DNA from 3 places in the Aquamicrobium sp. NLF2-7 genome. Region 3 is predicted to be linked to each of the others. Evidence: predicted binding sites of a transcription regulator. Region 3 holds the regulator's gene; each other region holds the start of a gene.
The links. The regulator PhoB, encoded in region 3, activates phosphate uptake and scavenging genes when phosphate is short. The targets are predictions, from matches to a motif close to TGTCATNNANCTGTCAT.
Positions count from the first base shown of each region.

Region 1: MIC97_RS02835 (alkaline phosphatase D family protein) is a predicted target of PhoB. The motif match lies at 1,071-1,087, and genes of this name have one in related genera.
Region 2: ppk2 (polyphosphate kinase 2) is a predicted target of PhoB. The motif match lies at 1,116-1,132, and genes of this name have one in related genera.

Region 1 is NZ_JAKSED010000001.1:558,372-560,640, forward strand. It holds gene rnd (ribonuclease D) at 1-250, shown strand, start outside; gene MIC97_RS02830 (MAPEG family protein) at 293-715, opposite strand; gene MIC97_RS02835 (alkaline phosphatase D family protein) at 1,140-2,269, shown strand, end outside.
Region 2 is NZ_JAKSED010000003.1:315,759-318,027, forward strand. It holds gene ppk2 (polyphosphate kinase 2) at 95-1,009, opposite strand; gene MIC97_RS19960 (ABC transporter ATP-binding protein) at 1,326-2,123, opposite strand; gene MIC97_RS19965 (ABC transporter ATP-binding protein) at 2,120-2,269, opposite strand, start outside.
Region 3 is NZ_JAKSED010000001.1:1,710,699-1,712,967, forward strand. It holds gene MIC97_RS08415 (ROK family protein) at 1-763, shown strand, start outside; gene phoB (phosphate regulon transcriptional regulator PhoB) at 750-1,439, opposite strand; gene phoU (phosphate signaling complex protein PhoU) at 1,462-2,169, opposite strand; gene pstB (phosphate ABC transporter ATP-binding protein PstB) at 2,208-2,269, opposite strand, start outside.

The sequences.
Region 1 (2,269 bases), 1.2 Mb from region 3:
GGGCACCAATGCCGCGGCCGAATTGCTGAAAGTGCTTCTGAAGATCATCGCCGAACAGCAAGGCGTTGCTGCCAAGGTGCTGGCGTCGAGCGATGACATCGACCAGATTGCCGCTCATGGTGAAAAAGCGCAGGTACCAGCTCTGCAGGGCTGGCGGCGGGCAGTGTTCGGCGAAAAGGCGCTTCGTCTCGTGCGCGGCGAAATCGCCATCAAGTTCGAAAAGCGCAAGATCGTGCTGCTGGAAGTCTGAGCCGGATACTGCCGGGTCAGGTGATGGTGGTCTGATCTTTCTTCAGACCGCTCCGGCCAGATGCAGCGCAAACCACGCCCACAAAAGCACCAGCACCAGAAAGCCGCCGCCGAACAGCATGCCGCGCCGCGAAACGCGGTTGCTGGTGACATGCTCGAACGCGTGCGCGTAGCGCAGCAGCACGAACAGCCAGGCCAGTATCACGGCAATCCATGACACGCCCGCCGTCACATAAAGCGCCAGACAGACGGCATGGAACAGAACCGGAAGCTCGAACTGGTTCATGATATTGTTCGACACGGCGGCGCTGACTTCCGGCTCGCCGCCGGAGCGCAGCTTCCACTGGCCGCGTGCCACGGAACCGTTCAGAATCGCCTGCCGGCGGCGCATGCCGAGCAACGCATACATGATCGCCACCAGCGCGAAATGCGCCACCATCGGCCACAGAATTGCGATCGGGTTCATGTCGTCAAATCCACGTTGCGGGCAGCGCCCGGCTGGCATGCCCATTGTCAGGATAGTTCAGTTTGCCTTCCCACATCTAACCACAGCTCACCGGATTGCAAAAGAAATCCTCATTCATCCTTCAGCGCGTTGCATTCCGCCGATTCTGATAAAGACGGACTTTTAATTTAAAACAAATATTGTTCATGTATATATAATTACCAATGATATTTTTAATGAAAAAATGAATGAAAATCACGCGAAAACCCTAATGATAAACTGATTTCTGATTTTAAAATTTTATATGTTGTTCTGAAGTATGGAATTGGCGGCAGATCAAGAGACATTCTTGCATCGACGACACACCGTACAGCTCTGTCATGGGAGTGTTATCTCGCGGCGTTAGGTGCCGTTGCAGCGTAACTGCCAGCCGAAAGCGAGCCCCATGACCATCCTTCAACGACGCCAGTTTATTGCCGGTTCGGCAGCGGCCCTCATGGCCCCTGCGGTCTTTGTGAGCCGCACCGCCGCGCAAACGCCTGCGGCGTCCCTCTTTCCGTTTTCGGTGGCCAGCGGCGATCCGACCGCCAACAGTGTGGTGCTATGGACGAAGCTGGCCAGAGCCGCCGATGATCTCGAACTCCTCTCCGGACTGCCGATCGATGTGGAATGGATTGTGGCCGAGGACGAGCGCCTGTCGAAGGTCGTTCGCAGCGGTACAGGCAGCGCATTGCCGGAATATGGGCATTCGGTCCATGTCGATGTTCAGGGTCTGCGCCCCGATCGCTGGTATTGGTATGCGTTTCGCATTGGCGGTGAGATGAGCCCCATCGGCCGGACGCGCACATTGCCGGCCGCGGATGCGCTGATGTCACGGTTTCGGTTCAACGTCGTCTCCTGCCAGCACTGGGAAAACGGCTTCTTCGACGCCTATGACGGCATGGCCGACGACGATTCCTCGCTGGTGCTGCATCTGGGCGATTACATCTACGAAGTCGGCCGCGGTGGCGTACGTACGCACGAGACCGACAAGCCGCTCAGAACGCTCGACGACTATCGCCGTCGTCATGCGCTCTACAAGACCGATGCGGCTCTGCGGCGCGCGCACGAGCGATTGCCGTTCATGGTCACGCTCGACAACCACGATGCGCTGACCGAAGACTCCAGCGATGCCGGGGAACTGGCGCGTCGCGCCGCCGCGTATCATGCCTGGTACGAGTTCCAGCCGGTGCGCCATGCGCCTGCCCTGCACGCTCCGACCATGCCTGTCTTGCGGGGGCTCGATATTGGCGACCTGTTGCGGGTCAGTATTCCGGATACCCGCCAGTTTCGTGATTCCGAAAGTGTCTGCGCTGCCGGATCCGACAAGGATTTCGCCTTTGGCGTGTTCCAGAAGCCGTGCGAGGCAGCCGAAGATCCGCAACGTTCCATGCTGGGCGTCGCGCAGGAAAACTGGCTGGATGCGCGCCTTTCGGGTTCGCAGGCAAAATGGAACGCCATTGCCTCAACCGTGATGATGAGCACCTTCGACATGGATCACGAAGGCGAGCTGTATCGCTATTTGCAGTCGTGGGA
Region 2 (2,269 bases), on a different contig from region 3:
TGCACCCTTCAGGCGGGGCTGCCGCATTATGGACAGCGCCCGGGGCAGGGCGTCAACAGGCGTCGTCCTCCCGGCCCTGACCCCGCCCCCCTGTTCAGTACTTCTGCGGAACGTAGAGTTCGCCCGGCAGCGTGGCGCGTTCATATTCGGGATTGAACACGCGCTCCGGCAGGCTGATCTCCTCGTGCGGCACCGGCTGATAGGGGATCTGGGTGAGCAGATGATCGATGCAGTTCAGCCGGGCCCGCTTCTTGTCATTGCCTTCCACGATGTACCAGGGCGCCTCGGGAATGCTGGTGCGCTCGAACATCTCTTCCTTGGCCTTGGTGTACTGTTCCCAGCGCACGCGCGACTGCAGATCCATCGGCGACAGCTTCCACTGCTTCATCGGATCGTGGATGCGCATCATGAAACGCATCTGCTGCTCTTCGTCGGTGATCGAGAACCAGTATTTGACCAGCCGGATGCCCGAGCGCAGCAACATGCGCTCGAATTCGGGAACGTCGTTGAAGAAGTCCTCGACCTGTTCCGGCGTGGCAAACCCCATCACCCGCTCGACGCCGGCCCTGTTGTACCAGGAGCGGTCGAAGAGCACGATTTCGCCGCCGGCGGGGAGGTGCGGCACATAGCGCTGGAAATACCACTGCGTCTTCTCGCGGTCGCTCGGCGCCGGCAGGGCCGCCACCCGCACGATGCGCGGGTTGAGCCGCTGGGTGATGCGCTTGATGACGCCGCCCTTTCCGGCGGAATCGCGCCCCTCGAACAGCACGACGATCTTCTCCCCGGAGTGCGATACCCAGTCCTGCAGCTTGATGAGCTCGGACTGAAGCCGGATCAGCTCCAGGAAATAGGTCTGGCGATTGAGGGAGTCGGGGTGCGCCTTCCTGTAGATCTTCGCCAGTTCGGCCGAAAGCGCCGGTTCGGACAGTTCGAGTTCGTAATCCTCGTCGAGGGCGTCCTCCATCTCGGCTCTCAGCCAGGATGCCGCGCTGCTGTTGTCGAAATCCATGAAACTCTCCAGGTCCGGATTGGAACGCGATCCGTGCGTGAAGCTCCACCCTGCGCCGGATGTCGGAATCTCGCACCTACCGTTCCGGGCCGACTATCATCAGCTGGTTACATGCATATGACGGCTGCGGCCGCCCGCATCGCTGCGAGCACGGTTCTGGATGAGGGGTGCGGCGAACATCGCTGCGGCCGCATTGCGGAGAGAAAGGCCCTCGCGGCTGCGTGAAGCGTTTCTGCTTCTCTCAGAAATGCTCTGTCTCTTTGTTCGGGCATGCATTCATGCGACGCCGGATGTCTCCATCCGGCTGCAGGATGCTCTACGCCATGTTCCGGTTTGCGGAACGCTGCTCCAGCTTCGTGGCGCGCAGCAGTTGCTGCGTGTAGGGCTGGGTGGCCTGACCGGAATAGATCTGGTCGCGCATCAGGGTTTCCACCAGCTCGCCCTTGTTGAGCACGATGACGCGGGCGCACATATGGGCGATGACCCCGAGATCGTGTCCGACAAACAGCATCGTCAGGCCGCGTTCACGGTGGAGCTTTGCAAGCAGATTCAAAACTTCGGCCTGCACCGATACGTCAAGCGCCGAAGTCGGCTCGTCGAGCAGCAGCACTTCGGGTTCGACAATGAGGGCGCGCGCAATGGCGACGCGCTGACGCTGCCCGCCTGACAGCTGATGCGGATATCGGAAGCGGAAGCCGAGCGGCAGGCCGACGGAGGCCAGGCTGGCGCGGATCTTCGCCTCGCGGTCGCCGATGCCCTGTATCGCCAGCGGCTCCTCCAGAATCCGTTCGACAGAATGGCGCGGATGCAGCGCCGCATAAGGGTCCTGAAAGACCATCTGCACACTGCGCGTGTGCCGCTTGTCTCTGGCCCTTGCGGAGGCCGGCATGCCGAGGATTTCCATCATGCCGGCGGCCGGAGCGGTTCCGGTGAGGGCTTTCAGGATCGTGCTCTTGCCGGAGCCGGATTCTCCGATGAGGCCCAGGCATTCTCCGTGTGCGACCGAGAAGCTGACATCGTTCACGACGCGTGCCGAGCCATAGGTGACGCAGAGGTTCTTCACGTCGAGCGCGTTCGCCGGCGCGTTTACAGGGACTGGACTTGCGTGTTTCATGACAGCCATGCGGGATCGCGTTTCAGGACAGGCAGGGTTTCCACCCTGTGGTCGAGCGGTGGCCGGCAGCCGATGAGGCCGCGCGTATAGGGGTGGGAAGCCTTTGCCAGTTCGGAGGCCGGCAGGGTTTCCATCACCCGGCCGGA
Region 3 (2,269 bases):
TCCGATCACCCCGCACACGGACATCCCCTTCACCGACATTCTGGAAGCGGAATTCTCTGTTCCCGTAACGGTGGAGAACGACTGCAACATGATGGCCGAGGCGCTGCGCTGGCGCGATCCGGCCCGCTATCGCGACGATTTCATCGCCATATTGCTCTCGCACGGCATCGGCATGGGGCTGGTGCTCAAGGGCGAAATGTTCACCGGCACCCATTCCTCAGGCGTCGAATTCGGGCACATGGTCCACCGGCCGGACGGGGCGCTGTGCCGTTGCGGGCGGCGCGGATGCATAGAAGCCTATGCAGGAAGCTACGCCATCTGGCGCAGCGCCGCCGGCCATGACCAGAACGAGGAACCCCGGGGCGATATTGGGGAAACGGAGATGCGGGCGCTGGCGGACGCTGCCCGGGACCATGAAGGACGCGAGCGCGAGGCGTTCCGCATCGCAGGCGAAGCGCTCGGCTTCGGCCTCGGCAGCCTGTTTGCGCTCATCGACCCTGCCCCGGTGGCATTGGTCGGCCTCAACGCGGCAGCCTTCGACCTGATCGAACCGGCCCTGCGCGATGCCATCGCACGCACTGCCGGCGGCCAGCATTCCGGCTCGATCAGCTTCAGCATCGAGCCGGATCAGATCGCCCTGCTGCGCGAAGGCTGTGCCATGCGCGCGCTGACTTACGTCGATGACAGGATTTTTGCCGGCGGGCGGTCCCTGCAGGACGGCCCGGCCGCGCGTCACTCTTCCCTGCCCGTCACTCTTCCCTGATCGCGTAGCCTGAGCCGCGAACGGTGCGGATCACGTCGGGCATGCGGCCGGTGTTGACCGCCTTGCGCAACCGCCCGACATGCACATCCACTGTGCGTTCGTCGATGTAGATCGTCTCGCCCCAGACATTGTCGAGCAACTGTCCGCGCGAGAAGACGCGGCCGGGATGCTGCATCATGAATTCGAGCAGGCGGAACTCGGTCGGCCCCAGCCGGATCTCGCTCTTCTTGCGGTAGACGCGGTGCTGCTCGCGGTCGAGCACGATGTCTCCCACCTTGAGTACAGAGGACAGCACCTCGGGCTTGGCGCGACGCAGAAGCGCCTTCACCCGCGCCACCAGCTCCGGCATGGAGAAGGGCTTGACCAGATAGTCGTCGGCGCCGGTGGAAAGGCCGCGCACCCGGTCGCTTTCCTCGCCGCGCGCCGTCAGCATGATGATGGGCAGCCGTTCGGTCTGCTCGCGCATGCGCAGGCGCCGGCACAATTCGATGCCTGAGATCGCCGGAACCATCCAGTCGAGCACCAGAAGGTCCGGCACGTTTTCCTGCAGCCGCAACTCGGCCTCGTCACCGCGCGTGACGATCTCGACCTGATAGCCTTCGGCTTCGAGGTTGTAGCGCAGAAGCACGCCCAACGGCTCTTCGTCCTCAACCACCATGATGCGGGGTGCGATCATGCTTCGTCTCCTCGATCCTGCTTCAAACCGCAGGTGCCGGTATGCCAGTCTCGTCCTGCTTGGGACGGTGAGCCGGCAACTGCTCGCCGGTCAGCACATAATAGGCATTTTCGGCAATATTGGTCACGTGGTCGCCAATGCGCTCCAGGTTCTTCGCACAGAAAAGCAAATGCGTGCAGGCCGTGATGTTGCGCGCGTCCTCCATCATGTAGGTCAGCAGTTCGCGGAACACAGAGGTGTATTTAACGTCGACCAGCTCGTCCTCGTCGCGCAGCCGCACCAGCCCTTCCGGGTTGCGCGCGCCATATTCGTCAATGACGCCCTGTACCTGCTCAAGAACCAGTTCGGACATGTCTTCGATGGAGCGGGCGAAGGCGCGCGGCACGCTCGACTGACCCACCGCATCGACGCGCTTGGCGATGTTCTTGGCCAGATCGCCGATGCGTTCGAGATCGCCGGCCATGCGGATCGCGCCCACGATGGCACGCAGGTCCTGCGCCATCGGCTGGCGCTTGCCGATCAGCGTGATGGCGCGGTCGTCCAGGCGACGCTGCAACTCGTCCATCACCGCATCCTCGGAGATGACGCGCTGGGCCAGCGCATTGTCCGGCACGATCAGGCTCTGTGTCGCCTCATCGACCATGGACCCGGCCAGGCTGACCATGTCACGCACCAGCCCTTCGATCTCGCCAAGATCGTCGTCGAAGGCGGTCACCGTATGAGCACCCATTATACGTTCCTCGTCTGTTGGAATGGCCGCAGTAACACTCAGCCGAACCGGCCGGTGATGTAGTCCTGCGTGCGCTTGTCGTCGGGGTTGGTGAACATCT